Regions from separate parts of the Vibrio jasicida 090810c genome, predicted to be linked through region 1. Evidence: predicted binding sites of a transcription regulator. Region 1 holds the regulator's gene; each other region holds the start of a gene.
The links. Region 1 encodes CRP, which controls carbon source genes, mostly activating them, when cyclic AMP is high. Its sites were predicted from a motif close to TGTGANNNNNNTCACA; they were not measured.

Region 1 (6,220 bases):
GCTTGGAAGGCTGCTTCTACAGCCCGTATGCGAACGGTTTGATGAACGCCTTCTCTAAATCGGGTTGGCTTTCAGTGATGATGCACTTTCGTGGTTGCAGTGGTAAGCCAAACAAGAAAGCCCGCGCCTATCATTCTGGCGAAGTAACGGATGCTCGTTTCTTTCTTGAGCAGCTCAATCAGCAGTTCCCCAACAATCCAAAAATCGCAGTAGGGATCTCCCTCGGCGGTAACATGCTGGCGAACTATTTAGCTAAGTACAAAGGTGACCCGATCTTGAGTGCCGCGACGATTGTCTCTGCACCGCTTGATTTAGCGGCATGTGCCAATCGTATTGAGCAAGGCTTCTCGAAGGTCTATCGACGTTACTTACTCTCTTCACTAAAGCGTAATGCACTGCAAAAGCATGACTTAATCCAAGGCGAACTCGCACTGTCGTATAACTCGATCAAACGTGTGACTCGCTTGTATGAGTTCGACGACTTGATCACAGCCCCTCTGCATGGCTTTAAAGACGCACAAGATTATTACGATCAATGTTCTGGCTTAAGCAAACTGCAACAGATCACTCTACCGACGCTGATAATCCACGCAAAAGACGATCCGTTTATGACGGAAGAAGTGATCCCGAAATTTGTGTTGCCAGATAACATCGATTACCGACTTTATGAGCATGGGGGGCATGTGGGTTTTCTTACGGGAACCGCTCTCAAACCAAAGTTTTGGTTAGAAGAAGCCCTACCTGCTTATTACGAAAGTATCGCTGCGGAGTACCTTTCTGCTGTATCCGTGCCACGAACACAGTAAACTACTTAGGCGCGCCAGACTCCAACCCAAGGCGCGCTTAAACATCATAAAAGTTTGAGGTATTTATGGTCATCCCTTGGCAAGACATCGCGCCAGAAACGCTGGAAAATTTGATTCGTGAATTCGTACTACGTGAAGGCACCGACTATGGCTCGGTCGAAGTTTCACTGCAAAGTAAAATCGATCAGGTCAAATACCAATTAGAAAAAGGTGAAGCAATCATCGTCTTTTCTGAGCTACATGAAACAGTAGATATTCAATTAAAAGCAAAGTTTTAGACCCTTCACATTTTACCGTATCCCACTCGATGACAAGGGCTTGTTACGTGCTATAGTGGGTTATCGACCGTGCAGCATACGCATGCTGCACTTTACAGGTAAGTAATTTTCGACAAGGTTTGTCATGTCAGCTAAACATCCAATCATTGCGGTTACTGGTTCATCCGGTGCCGGTACCACCACCACATCTGAAGCCTTCCGCAAGATGTTCAATATGATGAACGTCAAACCTGCATGGGTCGAAGGCGATAGCTTTCACCGTTTTACTCGTCCAGAAATGGACGTCGAAATCCGTAAAGCCCGCGAGCAAGGCAAACACATCAGTTACTTTGGTCCACAAGCCAATGACTTTCCGGGGTTAGAAGAGTTCTTTCGTCAGTTTGGTGAAGATGGCACTGGCAGCGTGCGCCGTTATCTGCACACCTTTGATGAAGCGGTCCCATATAACCAAATGCCGGGCACCTTTACACCTTGGCAAGATCTGCCAGAAAACAGTGATGTCTTGTTCTACGAAGGCTTGCATGGTGGCGTGGTGGATGGCGATGTCAATGTGGCACGTCACGTCGACTTTCTAATTGGCATGGTGCCAATCGTCAACTTAGAATGGATTCAAAAGTTCGTTCGTGACACGCGCGATCGTGGCCACTCAAGAGAAGCGGTCATGGATTCGATCGTGCGCTCAATGGATGACTACCTAAACTACATCACCCCGCAGTTCTCTCGAACGCACATCAACTTTCAGCGTGTCCCAACGGTGGATACATCCAACCCACTCAATGCCAAAGGCATACCAAGTTTAGATGAGAGTTTTGTTGTCATACGCCTTCGCGGCATAAAGAATGTCGACTTTCCTTATTTACTGGCAATGATTGATGGCTCATTCATGTCTCGCCACAATACTATTGTGGTACCGGGCGGTAAGATGAGCTTTGCAATGGAGCTCATAGTAAGGCCGATTCTGCAGCAACTTATCGAAACAGGGAAAATTGGCTAAAAACCTTGCCATCGTAGTGTTTACTTTTCATACCGTGATCATGTGCACAGTTTTGCTTACAAAATCTCAATGATGGCACGATTAAAATCAAGAAATCGTTTTCGAAAAAGGATACTATTTCTAACCGAAACACAAGAGAGCTTGCAGCATATAAAAAGTGCTCTTATTCTAGTAGGCCAATTCAGGCTTAGCTAAAATATGGATAGCGCAAGCGTACCCTGCAGAGGAAGTGAGATATTATGGTTCTAGGTAAACCTCAAACCGACCCAACATTAGAGTGGTTTCTTTCACACTGTCATATTCATAAGTACCCATCAAAAAGCACGCTAATTCACGCGGGCGAAAAAGCAGAGACTTTGTACTACATCGTTAAAGGCTCTGTTGCGGTTCTTATCAAAGACGAAGAAGGTAAGGAAATGATCCTTTCTTACCTAAACCAGGGCGACTTCATTGGTGAACTTGGTCTATTCGAAGAAGACCAAGAGCGTACAGCTTGGGTTCGCGCTAAATCTCCTTGTGAAGTGGCTGAGATTTCTTTCAAGAAATTCCGTCAACTTATCCAAGTTAACCCAGACATCCTAATGCGTCTTTCTGCGCAGATGGCTCGTCGTCTACAAGTTACTAGCCAAAAAGTGGGTGACCTAGCGTTCCTAGACGTAACTGGTCGTATCGCTCAGACTCTTCTGAACCTTGCTAAACAGCCAGATGCGATGACGCACCCAGACGGCATGCAAATCAAGATCACTCGTCAAGAAATCGGTCAAATCGTTGGCTGTTCTCGTGAGACAGTAGGTCGTATCTTGAAGATGCTAGAAGAGCAGAACCTAATTTCTGCGCACGGTAAAACTATCGTTGTTTACGGGACTCGTTAATCTCGATTAACGTTTAAAAAATTTAAAAGCCACCAAATGCAAGTTTGGTGGCTTTTTTGTTTTTTGGGAATCGGGAACGGAAAACAAAGAGCCGAGAATTGGGAACACTGCATTCCGAGATCGGACTTCATCCTCCGAGATATAGCCCTCTCAGATTCCGAGAGTTAAAACCTCCCGCAGCGAAGCATTCCGGCATCTAGAGGGCGTAGCCCGTTCTCGCCTCTTCTTTAACCGTTGGTGCTTTCGAAGATCTTATCTGCCGATGCAGCCACAAATCCTGGGTACAACTCACCGTTATCCATTGGATAGCGCTTAGCAAACTCGTAGAAGCCTCCAGGAATCACCTCAACACCTTCAGTAAAGGTCACTGGCACTTTGTCTGCCATGGTCGATGATTGCTCTAGTAACACCTCCGGCGTGCCTTTTACTTCACCGCCATTCTCGTTGATGGTGAACCCTACTTTACGTAGGTGGTCGTTCACTTGCTTTACTTCTTCATGCTGGTTGAGTTGATTCACACTCACTGTGAAGTGGTTTGCTCCGTAACCGTGCGCGGCAAGCCAAGAACCGTATTCACTCTCTTTCGCCAAGGTTTGGAAGTCAGCGTAACTGAGGTTCCACAAACGTCCGCCGTATAAGAAATCACTGCCGGTCAGTTTAGAAGCATCAACCTGCTCTACCAATTTATGAACAATGGCCTGTAGCTCCGGTGAGCACTCATCCACTTTCAATTCACTGATGAAGACTTTTGGTTGTTTTGGATCTGGGTGCTCAAAATGTTTTGCTACCAGCTTTTTGCTTTCAAATACGTAGTCACCACAGGCTTTGTAGCCCACCGCCAAGAATGGCTTCGCTAACGTTTCAATGCCTAGGGGATCGACATTAAACGTACGTAGAGCAATATGGTCATTAATCAGAGGCTCATCTTCTTGAAGAAGTTGATGGACTTTAGCAGCGGAAGGACAAAGACGTTTAATGTAGTCTTGCCATAGCGATTCAAATAACACATCGGGCGTCATAACGACTCCTTGTTATGCAATGTAGAGTTAGGGGTAAGAGAAGTTGACCGCTCGTTCACAGCCCGGAGGCTGTCCAGAATCACGAACGAGCGGTCATCAACCTGTGACGGTATGTGTGGCATAAGTGCCAGTCAGTCAACACGCACTGGAGAGTCTTAAGCTCGCCTTTGGCGTTTGCCAGCGCGCTTACCAGAATCCTAACTTGGTAAATAGCTCCGGCAGAGAGAAGCGGCGATACTTTGTCACCGCTTCGTTTTTCTCTATTACAGGTTTACACCCGGACTCAATGTGGCAGGCAAGACCGTCTCTTGTCCTTCCATTGATGCCATTGGATACGCACAGTAGTCTGCTGCGTAGTAAGCACTTGGACGTAGGTTGCCCGACGCACCCGGACCACCAAATGGTGCGTCACCACTTGCGCCCGTTAGCTGGCGGTTGCGGTTCACGATGCCGGCACGAATGTGGTCCACGAAGTATTCCCACTCTTGGTCGTCGGTTGAAACCAGACCCGCAGAAAGGCCAAAGCGTGTATCGTTAGCTAGTTCTACCGCTTTCTCTAGCCCTTCGTAGCGCACAACTTGCAGAAGTGGACCGAAGTACTCTTCATCTGGCAGTTCAGCAATGTTCGTCACATCAATAATTCCTGGAGAAACAAATGCCGCTTCGCCTGCTTTCGCTTCAATCAAGCTTTCTCCACCAAGTGCTTGTAGGTTTGCTTGTGCATCCAGAATGAATTTAGCTGCCGCGACCGAAATCTGTGGTCCCATAAATGGCGCAGGTTCTGCAAATGGTTGGCCGACTCTAATATTGAGTGTCGCTTCCACCAGCTTAGTAATGACGGCATCACCCTTGTCGCCAAATGGAATGTAAAGACGACGTGCACAAGTACAGCGCTGACCTGCACTGATAAAAGCCGATTGGATGATGGTATAAACCGTCGCATCTAGGTCGCCGTAGTTATCCGAGATAACCATCGGGTTATTGCCACCCATTTCAAGCGCCAGCATTTTGCCCGGCTGACCAGCAAACTGACGATGCAGAACATGACCTGTGTTTGCACTACCGGTGAATAGCACTCCATCAATGCCTTTCGCATCCGCAAGCGCAATGCCAGTTTCTTTCGCGCCTTGGACTAGGTTAATCACGCCTTTTGGTAGACCGACCTCCTCCCACAGCTTCATAGCGAGTTCACCCGTCCATGGCGTTTGCTCAGACGGTTTAAAGACAACGGTGTTACCAGCCAGTAGTGCTGGCACGATGTGACCGTTTGGCAAGTGACCTGGGAAGTTATAAGGACCGAATACCGCCATCACACCCAGTGGGCGGTGGCGCAATACAATTTGGTTGCCTGCGGCTTCACGTGCAGCTTCACCCGTACGGTCGTGGTAAGCACGGATGGAAATCGCAATTTTACCTGCCATTGCTGCCGCTTCGGTGCGTGTTTCCCAAATCGGCTTACCGGTTTCTTTGGCAATCACTTCGGCGATTTTTTCGCTGTGCTCTTTTACTTTTTCAGCAAAAGCCAACACGATCGCTTCTCGCTCTGCAAATGGGCGCTTCTTCCAGTCAACAAACGCTTCACGTGCCGCCGAAACCGCTTGGTTCACTTGTTCTGCCGTTGCACCGTTGCCTTGCCATATCACTTCTTGGTTGTACGGCGACAGAGACGTAAATCCTTCACCCTGACCTTGTACCCATTCACCTGCAATCCAATGTGTCATTGTTTCTATCCTTAAATTCTGTCGTCAGTTACTGCGGAAGAAGGCGAACAAAATCCCCTTCCTCAACCAAAAGCGCATCAGCAAGTTCAGGAGCCAATACAACGCTTTGCGTTTCAGCGTCGTAAGCCGCTTTTGCAGCTGCAGCACGGAAGTTCTCGAATGATGAGTTACACATCAAGAAGTCTTGAGTACTGGTATGCTCAGAGATTTTGACTTGGGCACGGAACGAGTGACGTACCGATTCGATATTGCGTAGATCACACTCCACCGTTGGGCCACCATCGAAGATGTCGACGTAACCACGGTTAGTAAAACCTTCGCGTTCAAGCAGCTTCAGAGCAGGACGCGTGTTATCGTGCACCTTACCTATTACGGCTTGTGCTTCTGGGCTTAGCAAGTTGATGTAGATTGGCAATTTCGGCATCAAATCAGCGATAAAACCTTTCTTACCGATACCGGTTAGATAATCCGCAAGCGTGAAATCGATAGAGAAGAAATGCTCTTGAAGCCATTGCCAGAATGGTGAGTTG
Region 2 (6,220 bases), 1.8 Mb from region 1:
AACTTTCGCATTTACATCACGCAGTTCAGCGGCAACGATTCCACTGAACGTGGAAGCGCAAATCACTAAGCTTAATGTGCCACCTGCAATTGCTAACCTCTCGGCATCGTTTGGCGCAACAATAGGTCAGAATGGTTGTGCTGGTATCTACCCTGCGATGTTAGCCGTGATGGTTGCCCCGACAGTAGGCATTGACCCTTTGGAAATTAACTTCATTCTGTCATTGATTGCGATTATCACCATCAGCTCATTTGGCATTGCCGGTGTCGGCGGCGGCGCAACGTTTGCTGCACTTATCGTACTCCCTGCAATGGGATTGCCAGTAACGATTGCCGCGTTACTTATCTCTATCGAACCACTAATTGATATGGCGCGTACTGCACTTAATGTTTCTGGTGCGATGACAGCAGGTACGATTACTAGTCGACTATTGAAGTCTTCTGAAAAAGAGACACGATTGGAAGAACAAAAAGCGTAGATCACTCACCGTTTCAACCACTCAAATAATCAAGCCGATGGTTTTCCCGTCGGCTTTTTTGGTTTTCAGGCTCGCTAAAATAAAACCATGGCGAATCTCCCCAACCTCTTTCAAAGACTTACTAGAGTCTAAATAAGATTTACGGCAAATAGGTTTGTTAGCAACATTTGTTATGATATAACATTTCAACAAACTAAAGCCGCATACGAATAACATCGGAGGTTATATCATGACTTCAACTTTAACCGAGTCCATTACAACTGAAGCCTTGGGAAACACACACAAAACTGCATGTTTCAGTGCACGGAAAGAACCGACGGTGTTGGCAGACATTTATCAAGAAGACATAAATATCGCGATTTGGCAGCGTCAATTTGATCAACAACTTATTGATGCAAGCAAAGCGTTTGTTACATCAAACCCCAACTTTGGTAAATCCTTAAGCGTATCTCCAGAAAACGCCTTAGAAGCGTTGCAATTCGCAACTGATGGAAACGCGCCAGAAGTGCTACTAAGAAATATTGCTGAGTTGGTTGATATGTTCTGTTATCTGTTTGAACTAAAAGATGCAGGATTACGCCTCGCAACGCTCAATAGCGCAATGTGTCCCCGCTTTCACGTTGACCAAGTACCTTGCCGATTGGTTACGAGCTATTTTGGTAGCGGCACGCAATGGCTTCAAAATAGTACTGTCGATCGCTCTAAGTTGGGGCGCGGGAGTAACGGATTGCCAGATTCAGAGTCGGGCTTATATGACGTAGAGTCTGATATACAGCAACTTGCTTGTGGTGATGTTGCCCTTCTTAAGGGTGGGCGCTGGATAGGTAATGAGCATACGGGCTTGGTACACCGCTCACCGAACATTATGTCTAACGAAACCCGATTATTAATGACACTGGATTTTGGTTAGGAAAATACACAGCACTCGATATGCGCTCAAATAGCGCCAGTTATTTCAATAAAGAAATGCCTTACTGCTTACACGCTAACCAGACATAAATTATCGAGCTGATGCTTATACGACCTCTTTTTCATTTTCACAACTTCACCTTGCATCTTTCGTTGCGAGTCAAGGCGTTGAATGGTCTAATACTCCCATCGGTTCCGTAAACGGTAAGCAGAATGCACCAAGATAATCAGCCCACTTTTTTCTTCTTTGACTACGAGACTTGGGGTACAAGTCCAGCCAAAGATCGTCCGAGCCAATTCGCTGGTGTTCGTACAGATGAAAACTTCAATATCATCGGCGAACCATTAGTCATGTATTGCCGACCACCTGCTGATTACCTCCCTTCTCCCGAAGCAGCTTTGATTACCGGTATCACGCCGCAAAAAGCAATGCAAGAAGGCTTACCTGAGCCTGAGTTTATCGCTAAGATCCATGCAGAGCTTTCGAAGCCAAAGACAACTAGCCTTGGATATAACAGTATTCGTTTCGATGATGAAGTGACACGTTACACCTGTTACCGTAACTTTATCGACCCTTACGCATGGAGCTGGCAAAACGGCAACTCACGTTGGGATTTGTTGGACGTAATGCGCGCATGTCATGCGCTTCGGCCAGAAGGCGTGGAATGGCCAGAAAATGATGAAGGCTTTACCAGCTTTAAATTGGAACACTTGTCGGTAGCCAACGGTATCGAGCACAGTAACGCCCATGATGCGATGGCCGACGTCATTGCGACCATCGAAATGGCGAAGAAAGTCAAAGCGGCACAACCGAAGCTGTTTGATTACTTTTTCTCTATGCGTAACAAACGCAAACTGAACGACCTTGTTGATATCGTCAACATGACACCGTTAATGCACGTTTCTGGCATGTTAGGGCGTGAATGCCAGTATACAAGCTGGATCGTACCTGTCGCTTGGCATCCAACAAACAACAACGCCGTTATCACGATTGACTTGGCAAAAGATCCTCAGCCGATCCTCGACCTTTCGGCAGAAGAGCTAAAAGAACGCTTGTACACCAAACGCGATGAATTAGGAGACTTGCTTCCTGTTCCTGTCAAACTGGTGCATTTGAATAAGTGCCCTATTCTTGCTCCCGCAAAGACTTTGACAGCCGAAAACGCAGAGTTGATTGGTATTGATCGCCAAAAATGCTTAAGCAATCTTGCTTTACTTCGTCAGCATCCAGAGATCCGAGACAAACTTATTAGTCTATTCTCTATTGAGCGTGAATTCGAAAAGAGCGATGACGTTGATACGCAGCTGTACGATGGATTTTTCTCCCCAGCCGATCGAGCAGCAATGGATATCATCCGAGAAACGGATCCAAACAACCTCGCAGCTCTTGATATCGAATTCGACGATAAACGAATTAAACCACTGTTGTTCCGTTACCGTGCCCGTCACTACGCTGGCACACTGGATGAACAAGAACAAAGACGTTGGGCACAACACTGTCGTGAAGTTTTCGAAAGCCAAATTGAAGAGTACATGCTGAATTTAGAAAACTTAGTTCACGAACATGAAAGTGACGAAAAGAAGATAGCACTATTAAAATCTGTCTATCGTTACGTAGAGAGCCTAGCCTCCTAATTTCTTACCTTGTTCAAACGCACCTTCGGGTGTGTTTGTTGTTTTATATGCTGTCAAAATGATTAAAGACCGATTACTACAGCTGATCCATTTGCTTATTTCCCTCGCACTTATTATGGGAGCACTTGGTATCGGCAACACAATTCAAAAATTCGCTGGCATCTCCGTTCCCGGAAGTGTTCTTGGCATGCTTGTGCTGTTTTTCTCTATGACCCTTGGCTTAGTTAAAGTTGAATGGGTAAAGCCAGGAGCAACGCTTTTTATTCGTTACATGATCTTATTGTTCGTCCCAATCAGTGTTGGTTTGATGCAACACTTTGATATGTTGTTGGCAAACGCGCTCCCTATTATTGCGAGTGCAGTTGGCGGCTCACTGATTGTACTGGTCAGTTTGGCATGGTTCTTAGATTACTTGCTAAAGGAGAAGCATTAATATGTGGTTAATTGTCACTATTGTTGTTTTCCTCGCAGCACGTCAAATCGCCATTAAGGTCAATAATCCTATCGCGAATCCGCTACTGATCAGTATTGCTGTGTTAATTCCATTGCTTACCTTTTTGAAGGTACCGTTCGAGACTTACTATGCCGATAACGAGTACATCAGTTTCTTACTCCAACCCGCTGTTGTTGCGCTAGCGTATCCGCTCTATGAGCAACTGCCTCAAATCAAAGCCAATTGGCGCATTATCGCGCTGGCTTGTTCTTTAGGCAGCGTGATGTCTATGCTAACAACGACACTGATTGCCGTTGCATTCAAAGCAGATATTAGCCTCATTGCGAGTTTAGTGGGTAAATCGGTAACAACGCCTATCGCAATGGAGATCTCTAGCCACTTAGGTGGTGAAGCCGCTGTTGCCGCCATTCTTGTGCTTATTGTTGGCTTATTCGGTGCGATTTTGGCGTATCCAATCTTCAATCTTATCGGCATCAAACACCCTATTGCGCGCGGATTAACAATGGGTACTGTTTCCCACGCGCTTGGTACGGCAACTTGCGCAGAGAAACAACCCGGTGATGCTGCCTTTTCATCACTCGCACTCGTGTTGTGCGGTATTATCACATCGATACTTGCGCCAAGCTTCTTTGCTTTAGCCGTTTGGTTATACCAATAAAGATAAATGCCAAAGCCTGCTCTTTCTTGACGTAAATAGACTGAGCAGGCTTTAACTCCTTTCCAAAAAATTCGCAGTATGAATCTGAGTTGATATAGTTATTTATGGGATAGAGATAACGTTAAGCCTCTGTGCAATCGAATACATGTGTGAGCTCACTCTAACTATGTAACGTAAATTATCATTACAGACATTAACGTGATCTAAAGCACAGAACATTTCCATCTTTCGCATAGAATAACTGTCCATGCAATAACAAGGATTCGACATGAAAAGTCGCATTGAACAGGCGCTAGCAAGCGCTCCTGAAGCACTTTCAACACATCTTGCTCCTATCGTTCTCGCTGACGATTTTGATGCCACTATTTCTGAGCAACAGTTTGATGAGCTGCTGAACGCTACCAACCTTTCAGACAAAGAGCTTCGTGTTGCTCTACTTCCTTTTGCCGCAGCGTTTTCTTACGCTCCGATTTCTGAGTTTTATGTAGGTGCGATTGTTCGCGGCCTAACAGGTCGTCTTTATTTTGGCGCGAACATGGAGTTTTTCGGCGTTCAACTGGGTCAAACCGTTCATGCTGAGCAGTGCGCGATTAGCCACGCTTGGATGAAAGGCGAACATGGCGTAAAAGACATTACCATCAACTACAGCCCTTGTGGTCACTGCCGTCAGTTCATGAATGAACTAAGCACCGCGAAAGAACTGAAGATCCAATTACCAGAACGTGAAGAAAAGTCACTTCATCACTACCTTCCTGAAGCGTTTGGTCCAGCGGATCTAGGCATTGAGTCAGGTCTTATGGCTGAGGTGAAGCACGAGTTTGTTTGTGATGAAGACGATGCTTTAATCCAAAAAGCCGTCAATGCGATGAACATCAGCCACGCGCCATACACTAACAACTTAAGCGGTATTGCGCTTGAGATGAACAGCGGTCGCGTATTCCAAGGCGCGTATGCAGAGAATGCAGCGTTCAACCCTAGCCTTCCTCCACTTCAAGTTGCTCTGATTCAGATCTTGATGTCGGGTGAGCAGTTTGAAGACATCAAAGCAGCAGCCTTAGTTGAAAACTCACAAGGCAAGATCAGTCACCTAGCTGATACTCAATCAACGCTAGAAGCACTAAATCCTGATATTCCAGTGAGTTTTGTGAACGTTTAATTCATACGATGCTTAAGAGATAGGCTCTACTTGAAGTAGGGCCTTTTTTATTATCAAAAACCATGCGCAAACGTTTGCTTCATCCGTAAAAATCAGTATGATCCTCTGCAATTTCTGTTTCATCACTTTATTTTGTAAGGGAACACTATGTTCGGTACTGCTACTAGCACTCATGCTACCCGTGTATTACTTTTGGGCTCTGGCGAGCTTGGTAAAGAAGTGGCAATTGAATGTCAACGTCTTGGTTTGGAAGTAATCGCATGCGACCGTTATGCCGATGCTCCAGCGATGCAAGTGGCGCATCGTAGCTACGTCATCGACATGCTTGATGGTCAGGCACTGGAAGAGATCATCAACAAAGAGCAACCTGCTTACGTGGTTCCTGAAATTGAAGCTATCGCGACCGACAAATTAGTCGAATTAGAAGAAAAAGGCTTGAATGTTGTTCCTACAGCGAAAGCAACTAAGTTAACAATGAACCGTGAAGGCATTCGCCGTCTTGCTGCTGAAGAGTTGGCGCTAAACACTTCCCCTTATCAGTTTGCTGATAGCTTTGAGGACTTTAAAGCGGCAGTAGAACATGTTGGTATCCCATGTGTTGTGAAGCCAGTGATGAGCTCTTCAGGTAAAGGTCAAAGCGTTATCAAATCAGAAGAAGATGTTCAAACCGCGTGGGATTATGCACAAGAAGGTGGGCGTACAGGTGCTGGACGTGTGATTGTTGAAGGTTTTATTGACTTCGATTATGAAATCACACTGTTAACCGTGCGCGCAGCTGACGGAGTGCATTTCTGTGCTCCGATCGGGCATCGCCAAGAAGATGGTGATTACCGTGAATCATGGCAGCCACAAGCAATGTCAGACAACGCCATCAAAGCGGCTGAATACACAGCAGAGAAAGTCGTTAATGCACTAGGTGGCTACGGCATC
Region 3 (6,220 bases), 250 kb from region 1:
AAAAATACAGCAAAGAAATCATTAAGCTGATCGATGGCGTCGACGAAATGGCGGCAATTGGTCAACTGAATGTAACAATGGATGGTGGTGCTGCCTCGTCTCAAGTTGATAACGTTCGTCGTATGTTGTTGGCCATGGTGGATGATTTCCGCTGCGTCGTCATTAAGCTGGCGGAACGTATCTGCAACCTGATTGAAGTAAAAAAAGCGCCGGACGAAGTTCGTCGCGCTGCGGCAAAAGAGTGTGCAAACATTTATGCGCCTCTGGCAAACCGCCTTGGTATTGGTCAGCTGAAATGGGAAATCGAAGATTACGCTTTCCGCTACCAACAACCAGAAACCTACAAGCAAATCGCGAAGCAATTGGCTGAGCGTCGTATTGTCCGTGAACAATACATCAAAGACTTTGTCGACGACCTTACCCAAGAAATGACCGTATGCGGCATCAACGCAGAAGTCAGTGGTCGTCCAAAGCACATCTACAGCATTTGGCGTAAAATGCAGAAGAAGAGTCTGGCGTTTGATGAATTGTTTGACGTACGAGCAGTACGTATCATCGCCGACAAACTGCAAGATTGTTATGCCGCTCTGGGTGTGGTCCACACCAAATACAAACACCTGCCAAGCGAGTTCGACGACTATGTAGCGAACCCGAAACCAAACGGTTACCAGTCTATCCATACCGTGATTCTTGGCCCTGAAGGCAAGACCATCGAGATCCAGATCCGAACTAAAGAGATGCACGAAGACTCGGAACTAGGTGTTGCAGCGCACTGGAAATACAAAGAAGGCGCAAGCAGCCGCAGCGGTTACGATGAGAAGATCACGTGGCTACGTAAGCTACTCGACTGGCAAGAAGAAATGTCCGACTCTGGCGAGATGTTGGACGAGCTGCGTAGTCAGGTATTTGACGACCGCGTGTATGCCTTTACCCCACGTGGTGATGTCGTCGACCTACCGATGGGCGCAACCCCATTAGACTTCGCTTACCACATTCACTCAGAAGTAGGGCATCGTTGTATCGGTGCTAAAGTGGCAGGTCGTATCGTACCGTTCACCCATAAACTGCAAATGGGCGATCAGGTGGAAATCATCACCCAGAAAGAACCAAACCCTTCACGAGACTGGTTAAACCCATCGCTTGGCTTTGTGACGTCAAGCCGAGCGCGTGCGAAGATCAACGCATGGTTCCGCAAGCAAAGTCGTGAGAAGAACCTAGAAGCGGGTCGTGAAATTCTAGAGCACGAACTGGCGAAAATCGGCGCGACATTGAAAGATGCTGATAACTACGCGCTGAAACGCTTTAACGTTAATAGTGCCGATGAATTGTATGTTGGTATTGGTAGTGGTGACTTGCGTATCAACCAAATCATCAACCACATCAACGCCTTGGTAAACAAACCAACCGCCGAAGAGGAAGACCAACAAGCGCTAGAAAAACTGCAAGAAGCAGAAAATCGCGCGCCAGCACAAAGTCGTCCGAAGAAAGATGCAGTCGTAGTTGAAGGTGTCGATAACCTAATGACACACCTAGCGCGTTGTTGTCAGCCGATCCCAGGTGATGAGATTGCCGGTTACATCACCCAAGGTCGCGGTATTTCGGTCCACCGCAGTGACTGTGAGCAACTAGAGGAGCTTCGCCATCACGCACCAGAACGTATCATCGATACCGTCTGGGGCAGCGGCTTTGTCGGTTCTTACATCTTGACGGTTCGTGTTGAAGCAATGGAGCGTGGCGGTCTGCTAAAAGACATCACAACTCTGTTTGCGAACGAGAAAATCAAAGTCACCAGTATGAAGAGCCGCGTCGATTACCGCACGCAAATGTCGATCATGGACTTTGACCTTGAAGTGACCAACCTTGAAGTGTTCTCACGAGTTTCGAAACGTGTTGAGCAGATTAAGGATGTTATGTCGGTGAAACGCTTAGGCTAAAATTCTCGTCATACTTGAAGCTGATAGCGTTGTTGCCTACGCTCACTCGCTCCATCACATAGGCAAGCTATGCTCAGGAGTCTCGCTCGCTTGCAGCCTAGCTACAGCTTCAATTATTTAGAGAATTGATCAACATATAACAAAGGTGAGTGGTTTTGGCTGCTCACCTTTTTCTTTAGATAGAAAGGTTTAAAGGAACAGAGAAAATGAGTCATCCAATTGAACAGTTAGAACAAATCATGGCGAAGTTGCGTGACCCAGACGGCGGTTGCCCATGGGACTTAAAGCAGAACTTCGACACCATTGTTCCGCACACCATTGAAGAAACTTATGAAGTGGTGGATGCGATTCAAAACCGTGATTGGCCGAACTTACAAGAAGAGTTGGGTGACTTATTGTTCCAAGTGATTTTCTACAGCCAAATAGCAAAAGAACAGGGGCTGTTTGATTTTTCTGACGTCGTCGAAACTGTGAATGAAAAACTGACTCGTCGTCATCCTCATGTTTTTTCTGATGTTGAGTTTGAATCTGATGAAGAAATTAACGCTAATTGGGAAGCGGAAAAAGCCAAAGAAAAAGCACAAGTAGGCAAAGCTGAGGAAAGTATTCTAGACTCAATACCGAACTCTCTACCTGCGCTTTCTCGTGCTACAAAAATTCAAAAGAAATGCGCTAAATATGGTTTTGATTGGGACTCTCTGGGTCCTGTAGTCGGGAAGGTACAAGAGGAAATTGAAGAAGTGATGGAAGAGGCGCTTCAAGTCAACCCCGATGAAACCAAGGTAGAGCTTGAGTTGGGGGACTTATTATTTGCGACCGTCAACCTATCTCGTCACTTAGGCAAAGACCCTGAAGTCGCTTTGGCCAAAGCAAATCTAAAGTTCTCAAGACGCTTTAAAGGCGTGGAAACTAAAGTTGCAGCGCACGGTAAGCAACTCACAGACTTTACTCTAGATGAACTCGATTCGATGTGGGATGAAGTGAAACGAGAAGAGCAAAGCTGAAATTGCATGAATACTCGACTTTGATTTGAAGCAAAAAATAAAAAATTCCGGTGTGATAGATTTCACGTTGTGGCGTTAAGGAGCTTCTGGTATATTTACGTCCCGTCCAGAAGCACTCCATTTCCCTCATTCAACCAATTTCAGGTTAAACATGACGACAAATTACATTTTTGTTACTGGCGGGGTTGTATCCTCTCTAGGTAAAGGTATTGCAGCAGCATCTCTTGCCGCTATTCTAGAAGCTCGTGGTCTTAAAGTGACTATGATGAAGCTTGACCCTTACATCAACGTTGATCCAGGCACAATGAGCCCAACTCAACACGGTGAAGTGTTCGTTACGGAAGATGGCGCAGAGACTGACCTTGACCTTGGTCACTACGAGCGTTTCATCCGCACCAAGATGACGAAGCGTAACAACTTCACTGCAGGTCGTGTTTATGCAGACGTACTACGTAAAGAACGTCGCGGCGATTACCTAGGTGCAACCATTCAGGTTATCCCTCACATCACTAACGCTATCAAAGACCGCGTAATCGCAGGTTCTGAAGGCCATGATGTTGCTATCGTTGAAGTCGGTGGTACGGTAGGTGATATCGAATCACTACCATTTATGGAAGCTATTCGTCAGCTTGCTGTAGAACTAGGCCGTGAACGCGCAATGTTCATGCACCTAACTCTAGTTCCTTACCTAGCAGCTGCGGGCGAAGTGAAAACTAAGCCAACTCAGCACTCTGTTAAAGAGCTGCTATCTATCGGCATCCAACCAGATATTCTAGTTTGTCGTAGCGATCGTATGATCCCTGCTAACGAACGTAAGAAAATTGCTCTTTTCTGTAACGTACAAGAAAAAGCAGTTATCTCAATGAAAGATGTAGATTCTATCTACAAGATCCCTCAGCTAATCAAAGCTCAAGGTCTAGACGATCTTGTTTGTGCTCGCTTTGGCATCAATGCGCCAGAAGCTAACCTGTCTGAGTGGGAACAAGTAATTTACGAAGAAGCTAACCCAACGGCAGAAGTGACGATTGGTATGGTTGGTAAGTACATTGAACTACCAGATGCATACAAATCAGTAAACGAAGCGTTGAAACATGCTGGTCTTAAGAACCGTCTGAGCGTTAAGATTCAGTACGTTGATTCTCAAGATGTAGAGAACAAAGGTGTTGAGATCCTAGAAGGTCTAGACGCAATCCTTGTTCCTGGCGGTTTCGGTGACCGTGGTATCGAAGGTAAGATTCGCGCAGCTCAATACGCTCGTGAAAACAACGTTCCTTACCTAGGTATCTGTCTAGGCATGCAAGTGGCACTGATCGAATACGCACGTAACGTAGCGGGTATGGAAGGTGCACATTCAACAGAATTTAACAAAGAGACGAAGTACCCTGTGGTAGGTTTAATCACAGAGTGGGTTGATGGCGAAGGTAAAGTTGAAGAACGTACCGAGAAGTCTGATCTTGGTGGTACTATGCGTCTTGGTTCACAGCTATGTCACCTAGAAAAAGGTACGAAAGCTCGTGAACTATACGGCAACGCGACAATTCATGAGCGTCACCGTCACCGTTATGAAGTGAACAACAATCTTCGTCCGCAAATCGAAAAAGCAGGCCTTAAAGTATCTGGCTTGTCAGCAGACAAGAAACTGGTAGAAGTAATTGAGAACCCAGCTCACCCATGGTTCGTAGCGGCTCAATTCCACCCAGAGTTCACGTCAACACCGCGTGATGGTCACCCATTGTTCGCAGGTTTCGTGAAAGCAGCTGGCGAATACCAGCGTGGCGATTTCGAGAAGTAAGTAAGGAATACAGGCAGTAACGTAAGCTGTGTTGCTGCCTTTAATTTTGACATTATATATTCAACGAGAAGGAAACATTCAATGTCTAAGATCGTTAAAGTTCTAGGTCGTGAAATCATCGATTCACGTGGTAACCCAACTGTAGAAGCTGAAGTACACCTAGAAGGCGGTTTCGTAGGTATGGCTGCTGCTCCATCTGGCGCATCTACTGGTTCTCGCGAAGCTCTTGAGCTACGTGACGGCGACAAAGCACGTTTCCTAGGTAAAGGTGTTCTTAAAGCTATCGAAGCTGTAAACGGCCCAATCGCTGAAGCTCTAGTTGGTAAAGACGCGAAAGATCAAGCTGCAATCGATGCAGTAATGATCGACCTAGACGGTACTGAAAACAAATCTAAATTCGGTGCGAACGCTATCCTAGCTGTTTCTCTAGCAAACGCTAAAGCAGCAGCTGCTGCTAAAGGCATGCCTCTATACGAGCACATCGCTGAGCTAAACGGTACAGCTGGTCAGTTCTCTATGCCTCTACCAATGATGAACATCATCAACGGTGGTGAGCACGCAGATAACAACGTTGACATCCAAGAGTTCATGATCCAACCAGTTGGTGCTAAGACTCTTAAAGAAGGTCTACGTATCGGTGCTGAAGTATTCCACAACCTAGCTAAAGTTCTTAAGTCTAAAGGCTACAGCACTGCAGTTGGTGACGAAGGTGGTTTCGCTCCTAACCTTAAGTCTAACGCTGAAGCTCTAGAAGTTATCGCAGAAGCTGTTGCAGCTGCTGGTTACGAACTAGGTAAAGACGTTACTCTAGCTATGGACTGTGCTGCATCTGAGTTCTTCGACAAAGAAGCTGGCATCTACAACATGAAAGGTGAAGGTAAAACTTTCACTTCTGAAGAGTTCAACCACTACCTAGCTGAGCTAGCTAACCAATTCCCAATCGTTTCTATCGAAGACGGTCTAGACGAGTCTGATTGGGCTGGCTTCAAGCACCAAACTGAACTACTAGGTGACAAGCTTCAACTAGTAGGTGACGATCTATTCGTTACTAACACTAAGATCCTTGCTGAAGGTATCGAGAAAGGCGTAGCTAACTCTATCCTTATCAAGTTCAACCAAATCGGTTCTCTAACTGAGACTCTAGCTGCAATCAAGATGGCTAAAGACGCAGGTTACACAGCAGTAATCTCTCACCGTTCTGGCGAAACTGAAGATGCAACTATCGCTGATCTAGCGGTAGGTACAGCTGCAGGTCAAATCAAAACTGGTTCTATGAGCCGTTCTGACCGTGTTGCTAAGTACAACCAACTTATCCGTATCGAGGAAGCTCTAGGTGAGCGCGCTCCTTTCAACGGTCTTAAAGAAGTTAAAGGTCAATAATTTAGGTTTCTAAATTATTAGCTTAACGCTTTAAAAAACGCCTCGCATTTGCGAGGCGTTTTTGTATCTGAGATACGTAAACGCATCGCTTAGATAGGCGGGAGCTAACT
Region 4 (6,220 bases), on a different replicon from region 1:
CCGTGTCGGTAGTCCATGCTACACCAACAGGCATGCGCCATGATGATCAATGCTCGAATTTCGCCATCAACAAATAGGATTTGCTCTGCACGAATTCTGCATTGTTCGGCGATTCGAAATGCGCGTTCCGGATCAGATTTTATCTGGCCATCGAGGGCGTTTAGCTCTGCTTCTAGCTGAATTTGGCTTTTATCCAACGTTCACATCCATGACTATCGAACTGGAATTTACACCTAAATATTATGTGGTTAGATGCGACTATCATTTCAGGTGTAGGAAGAATGCTACACCAATAAGGTATTGGGTACCGTAATATATACCGTGGTCAGCATCTATTTACCACATTTAAATGAGTAAAGTGTTAAATAGTCACGACAGCAGTTGTTTGATCGTCAGAGGTGCGTCCGTTACTTTCAGCCTCTGAGCGGCGGTAAGCCCTTGCTTATCTTGATAGCACAAATTATGCCAAGCTCTGAATATATCTAAAAGAGGTAATATGCCAGCAGGTCGTAATTTGCGACGTGGCTCGTTGATGAAGCTCTCAAACAGAAGCTGAAAACGATTTTGATAGAATTGAATGTGGCGTGTTGTCGCAACATTGAACCATGACTCAGGTTCATTATTGTCGCCAGCTAAGTAACAAATGCCTTTGTTTGCTTCGTATTGACGTGAAATCGCCCAACGATCTCGCCACCAACTCATGTAAGCAATGTCTACTTTGCCAAATGGCGCAGTCATATCCCAGTTTGCATCTTCTTCAACGTACATCAAGTCAACGTTTTTCTCTTGAATACGAGATAAACAAACGCTCAACGCGGCAGAGCGGAGCAGGGGATCTTGAGGCATGTAAATAGAAACCCGTTTCTCTGGGCAGCACATATCCAACACATGTAGGTAGTGAGCGTAAGAGGTATAAGGCGGGCGAATCAAAGCGCCTTTTGACGGGTAATGGAAAACAGAAAGGTTGCCCAGTGGGTCCTCTACGTTACCACGCGCCAAAATGGTTTGATACTTCTGGTCGATACGCTCGCGAAGTTTCTTCGAAGGCTCGCTGGGTGCTTCACTTGCTTCTGCGGTGTATTCCTGTGATACAAAACGTGACACTTCATCGTAAGGGTTATGATCCAGTGCTGCGACCGGCTCATCATTAGAAGAATAGTTCACATGCTGACATAGAATATAGCCAGAGTGTGCTTCACCAGAAGCGATCCAGTATACGCCGTTGTTGCTATGTGGTTGCAGGGAAACATAGTTCGACGCCAACTCATAGTGCTCAGCATGGTTTACCCAGCGAGCATCGATCGTTGCCAGTTTGCGGCGGCAGCGGCTAGCAATATGATCAACATGATCGTAAAAGGTTTTTGGATTAATGCTGAGTTTACGGCAGATCTCGCGAACGGAATAACCGGTAAACAACAAGCCCATCAAGTTCTCTTGGAACTGAAGCTTTTTATTGGCACCAGACCATTTATCGACAAAGGTACTTTGACACACTTTGCAGCGGTAACGTTGGCGATCGCCACTGTAACCGAAAGCGTGATAGAGGTGTTTATGAGTATGGACAGAAAGCCCAAAGTTATCGCAGTCATCGTTGCGACAAGCCGGTAATCCGTCACTGTGGACGTGACGCAGACGATGAAGCTCGTTCACTACATCGCGATTATTAAGTAAGGGGGGGAAAGCTCCACACTCACGGCATACCATCGCCGGACGTTTAGGGTTAGCATGTTGCAAAACGTATCGCTTTGCATCACTCAATCCAAAGTTGTCACACGCCAATGTTTTACAAAAGTTGAGTTGTAACCCATCTGCGTCCCTTGGCAGTTCGCCGTTAGACACAATCGCCCCCTCGGGATAATTCTTGCAGCCGGTCAGGCCCCGGCTGCTATTTACTACTTAGGTGTTTCTTAGATGTTGATTGCTGTTTCTAGAGCAACTTTCATCATGTCGTTGAACGACTTTTGACGCTCTTCAGAGCTTAGTTTTTCGCCACGGATGATGTGGTCAGAAACTGTTAGGATAGTTAGAGCTTTCGCGCCTAGGTCAGCAGCAACGCCGTAGATACCAGCCGCTTCCATGTCTACACCTAGGATGCCTAGTTTTTCCATCTTCTCGAACAGGTCTGCCTCTGGTGTGTAGAACAGGTCTGCAGAGAATACGTTGCCAACTTTAACTGGTACTTCTTGAGCACGCGCTTGGTTAACCGCTTCTTCTAGAAGACCGTAGTCAGCGATTGCAGCGAAGTCGTGGTTGTTGAAACGGATACGGTTAACTTTTGAGTCTGTAGATGCACCCATACCGATAACAACGTCCATTAGTTTCACGTCGTCACGTACTGCACCACAGCTACCTACACGGATAACGTTTTTCACGCCGTATTCAGCGATGAGTTCGTGTACGTAGATACAGCAAGATGGGATACCCATACCGTGGCCCATTACAGAAACTTTCTTACCTTTGTAAGTGCCAGTGAAGCCGAACATGTTGCGAACATCACAAACTTGTTTCACATCTTCTAGAAACGTTTCTGCAATGTATTTAGCGCGCAACGGGTCGCCTGGCATTAGAACTGTTTCAGCGAAATCACCTGGTTGTGCGTTGATATGTGGGGTTGCCATAAGTGCTCTCCAAAGTTTGGTTCTGGTAAAATGACTCTATTATAGAACGCTATTACCAATTCTGTTGAACTTGTTCGTTTTCGTTGAGGCAATAATATCGGGACGTGTAAAGGTGGCTTGAGAGTTAAGTCACAAAACGGTCTGTTCTAGTGTTTAAATATTCTGTTGATAACTAAATCTGTTGAAAGCAAAAAGGCAATCGATTTGCTTTTGAGCGATTTGTTGATTGTGTGCACAAAAAACCGTTTCGAAGCACAATATTTTCTGAGATCTCACTGATCGAATTCCTAGATAGCTCAGTAAAACGAATAAATTGTACAATTTATTTTCTTGTACAATTCAAATTCACTTGCTATAAGTTATACAACAAAACATTTTGTATAGGATGTGCCATCATGGAATCTTCAATCAAAGTCGGTATCAGCTCTTGTGTATTAGGTGAACGTGTACGTTTCGACTCAGGACATAAAATAAGTAACTTCGTAACAAAAGAACTCGACGGGTACTTTAGTTTCGTGCCGGTTTGTCCAGAAGTTGGCGTCGGTATGTCTGTGCCTCGTCCTACTATCCGCTTAGTCAGTAACGAAGAGCGAATTGCATTGGTTGAGACGAAAAATCCAGACAATGACCACACCGACAACATGCTCACTTATTCAGAAAATAAAGTGAATGAATTGCAAAGTGAGCAGTTGTGTGGGTACATCGTCTGCGCGAAGTCGCCAACCTGTGGTATGGAGCGAGTCAAGGTTTACAGTAAAAACAACGCTGCAAAAGAGGGGATTGGCTTGTACACCCGTACCTTGATGGAAAAAATGCCGTGGTTACCGGTAGAAGAAGACGGCCGCCTTAACGACCCAGTATTAAAAGAAAACTTCATTACGCGCATTTACTGTTTGAACGACTTCTATGAATCCATGGGTGGAGAACCAACACGCGGTAAAATCATCGCTTTTCACTCTCGTTACAAACTGACGTTGATGGCGCACCACCCAGAATCCTACCGCTCTCTGGGTAGGTTGGTGGCAGATGTCGCGAGCTATGAGATTGACGACTTCTTTAACGAGTATCGTTTGGGCTTAATGAAAGCGCTGCAAAACCGAGCGAGTCGCAAGAACAACACCAATGTTCTGATGCACCTACAAGGTTACTTCAAGCGTTCATTAACTGGTAAAGAAAGAGAAGAACTCGCGACAGTCATCAGTGATTACCGCACAGGATTGTTACCATTACTTGCCCCTTTAACGCTTATTAAGCATTATCTCAACACATACCCAGATGAGTATTTGCAACAGCAAAAATATCTAGAACCATACCCGCAGGAGATGAGATTACGTTATGGATTGTAGCCAAGAAGAAAAACTCTACGCCATTCGAGATGTATCTGAGTTAACGGGTGTTAAGCCCGTTACACTCAGAGCTTGGCAAAGACGCTACAACTTGATCCAACCTCAACGAACCGAAAAAGGTCATCGTCTATACCGCCAACAAGACCTAGATACGATTAAAGAGATACAAGGTTGGTTGTCGAAAGGGGTTGCCATTGGCAAAGTAAAAGGTCTGCTTGGACAAGAAGAAAAAGCTGATATTGCTGTTAGTGTGCAGCCTTTAGAAGAAGTGGAATCTTTGCTCAAAGCTCTTGCCGAACTAAACCGTGGTAAAACGGAGAAGCTTCTAACCAACGTTTTGAAAGAGTATCCATTAACTATTGTCATCGATCAGCTGATCACGCCGGTGGTGGAAGCTCTTGAACTCGTGAAGGTCTCACTACGCTCACTTCAGTCGGGTCTCTTTCAAACTTGCTTAATTACACGCCTTGCCATGGTTGTTGAGTCTGAAAACAAAGCCTCTTCGAAAGGCAAATGTCTGCTTATTAGTTTCGAGCAAGCTCGAGAATTTGAAAGCTGGGTACAAGCGGCAAGATTATGCGAGCAAGGCTTCCATATTAGTTTGATAGACAAAGTCGAAGATGTTTCGGGTCTTATCGATCATGATGTAGTGGCTCTGTACCAAAAGCTTCATTTCTTCTCAAACAAGGCTTTGCCAATTAAGCAAGTAGAAGCGTTATCCACGCTGAAAACGCAATGCCCTGAGCAAGTTCAGTTCTCTGAAGTTATTGAGAAGTTGCATTTTGCTAACTAGCTTACCCTCGTAAGGAGACGACATGATTCTGGTTTGGTTTCGACGAGACCTTAGAACGTTAGATCACACTGCATTGAAGGCCGCCCTTGATACTGGGCACCCTGTGGTCGCTTGCTATGTTGCAACGCCAGAGCAATGGAAAAAGCACCATATGGCACCAATGCAGGCAGACCTTATTGCGAGACGTTTAATGCATCTCGAAGAAGAGCTTTCTGATCTTAATATCCCGCTTCTGTATAAAGAGGTGCCTGAATTTACCGACGTGACTGAGGTCATCAAGAGCTGGGCATTATCGTTGAGCGTGAAAAGTGTCATGGCGAATATTCATTATGAGGTCAATGAGCAAGCTTTAGATAGAGACGTAGCGAGAGTTCTGGCTGAAAGCGAAGTTACGTTTGAAGCTTTCCACGACAAATGTGTTCATGCACCAACCACGGTGTTAAACAAGCAGGGGCAGTATTTCAAAGTCTTCACACCATTTAAACGTGCTTGGTTGTTGAAATTCCAACTGCCAATGGTGTTCAAGCCACAACCGCAAGCCGAGCTGCCTAAAGACGTGCTCCAAGAGGTTGAAACCTATCGCTATCATGCTGATGTGCCTTTTTCTTATCCGCGCGAGTCCAGTGAACGTTGGCATGCCTCAACCACAGACATTGTCCAGCAACTGAGAGAGTTCGCCCGTGAGCGCAGCAATGCATATCAATCTGAGCGAGATCTGCCTGCGGTTGATGGCACGAGTCAGTTATCTCCCTATCTCGCAATTGGCGCGCTGTCACCAAGACAATGTATCGCAAGGCTTTATGCAGAAAACCCAATTCCTGATCTCACTGAAGGGAAGGCCACTTGGTTAAGTGAAATCATCTGGCGAGAGTTTTACCAACACCTATTGGTGTTTGAACCAAAGCTTGTTAGAGGAAAGGGCTTCATTCCATGGGAAGAGAAGATCCAATGGTCTTATGATGAGCAAGCTTTCGAACGCTGGAAAACAGGCACAACAGGGTACCCTATTGTTGATGCTGCTATGCGCCAACTGAACACGACTGGTTGGATGCACAATCGTCTGCGCATGATTGTCGCGAGCTTTCTGACCAAGGATTTGCATATCGACTGGCGCTGGGGGGAAGCGTACTTCATGAGTAAGCTGGTGGATGGTGATTTCGCGGCAAACAATGGTGGCTGGCAATGGTCAGCGTCAACGGGGTGTGACGGCCAACCTTATTTCCGTATATTTAACCCGACAAGCCAAGGCGAAAAGTTTGATTCCGATGGGATCTTTGTTCGCCATTGGGTACCGGAAATAAAAGAGGTACCGAATAAATTCATTCATAGCCCTTGGTTATGGAGCGGCTTTAATTTACTGGATTATCACAAGCCGATGGTTGATCACAAGGTAGAAAGAGAGATAACCTTACGGCTCTTTAAAAACGCCAAGGAATAGAGAGAGATGCCAAGCAAGAAGCGTC

Region 2: the regulator CRP is predicted to act here: its motif matches at 4,283-4,298, upstream of cdd (cytidine deaminase).
Region 3: the regulator CRP is predicted to act here: its motif matches at 2,990-3,005, upstream of C1S73_RS13505 (CTP synthase).
Region 4: the regulator CRP is predicted to act here: its motif matches at 2,737-2,752, upstream of deoD (purine-nucleoside phosphorylase).

Annotation. Positions count from the first base shown of each region.
Region 1 is NZ_CP025792.1:2,556,524-2,562,743, reverse strand. Features, by position in the region: gene C1S73_RS12225 (hydrolase) at 1-806, shown strand, start outside; gene C1S73_RS12220 (YheU family protein) at 872-1,084, shown strand; gene C1S73_RS12215 (phosphoribulokinase) at 1,209-2,078, shown strand; gene crp (cAMP-activated global transcriptional regulator CRP) at 2,318-2,950, shown strand; gene C1S73_RS12205 (DUF1338 domain-containing protein) at 3,178-3,969, opposite strand; gene astD (succinylglutamate-semialdehyde dehydrogenase) at 4,233-5,690, opposite strand; gene astA (arginine N-succinyltransferase) at 5,719-6,220, opposite strand, start outside.
Region 2 is NZ_CP025792.1:677,081-683,300, forward strand. Features, by position in the region: gene C1S73_RS03270 (L-cystine transporter) at 1-478, shown strand, start outside; gene C1S73_RS03275 (DUF1826 domain-containing protein) at 708-1,388, shown strand; gene sbcB (exodeoxyribonuclease I) at 1,601-3,022, shown strand; gene C1S73_RS03285 (CidA/LrgA family protein) at 3,081-3,455, shown strand; gene C1S73_RS03290 (LrgB family protein) at 3,457-4,134, shown strand; gene cdd (cytidine deaminase) at 4,403-5,290, shown strand; gene purT (formate-dependent phosphoribosylglycinamide formyltransferase) at 5,438-6,220, shown strand, end outside.
Region 3 is NZ_CP025792.1:2,810,093-2,816,312, forward strand. Features, by position in the region: gene relA (GTP diphosphokinase) at 1-1,934, shown strand, start outside; gene mazG (nucleoside triphosphate pyrophosphohydrolase) at 2,141-2,938, shown strand; gene C1S73_RS13505 (CTP synthase) at 3,090-4,730, shown strand; gene eno (phosphopyruvate hydratase) at 4,812-6,110, shown strand.
Region 4 is NZ_CP025793.1:2,007,430-2,013,649, reverse strand. Features, by position in the region: gene C1S73_RS26415 (hypothetical protein) at 1-197, opposite strand, end outside; gene C1S73_RS26410 (lactate dehydrogenase) at 370-1,839, opposite strand; gene deoD (purine-nucleoside phosphorylase) at 1,908-2,618, opposite strand; gene C1S73_RS26395 (YbgA family protein) at 3,014-3,964, shown strand; gene C1S73_RS26390 (MerR family transcriptional regulator) at 3,954-4,757, shown strand; gene phrB (deoxyribodipyrimidine photo-lyase) at 4,780-6,195, shown strand; gene C1S73_RS26380 (L,D-transpeptidase family protein) at 6,202-6,220, shown strand, end outside.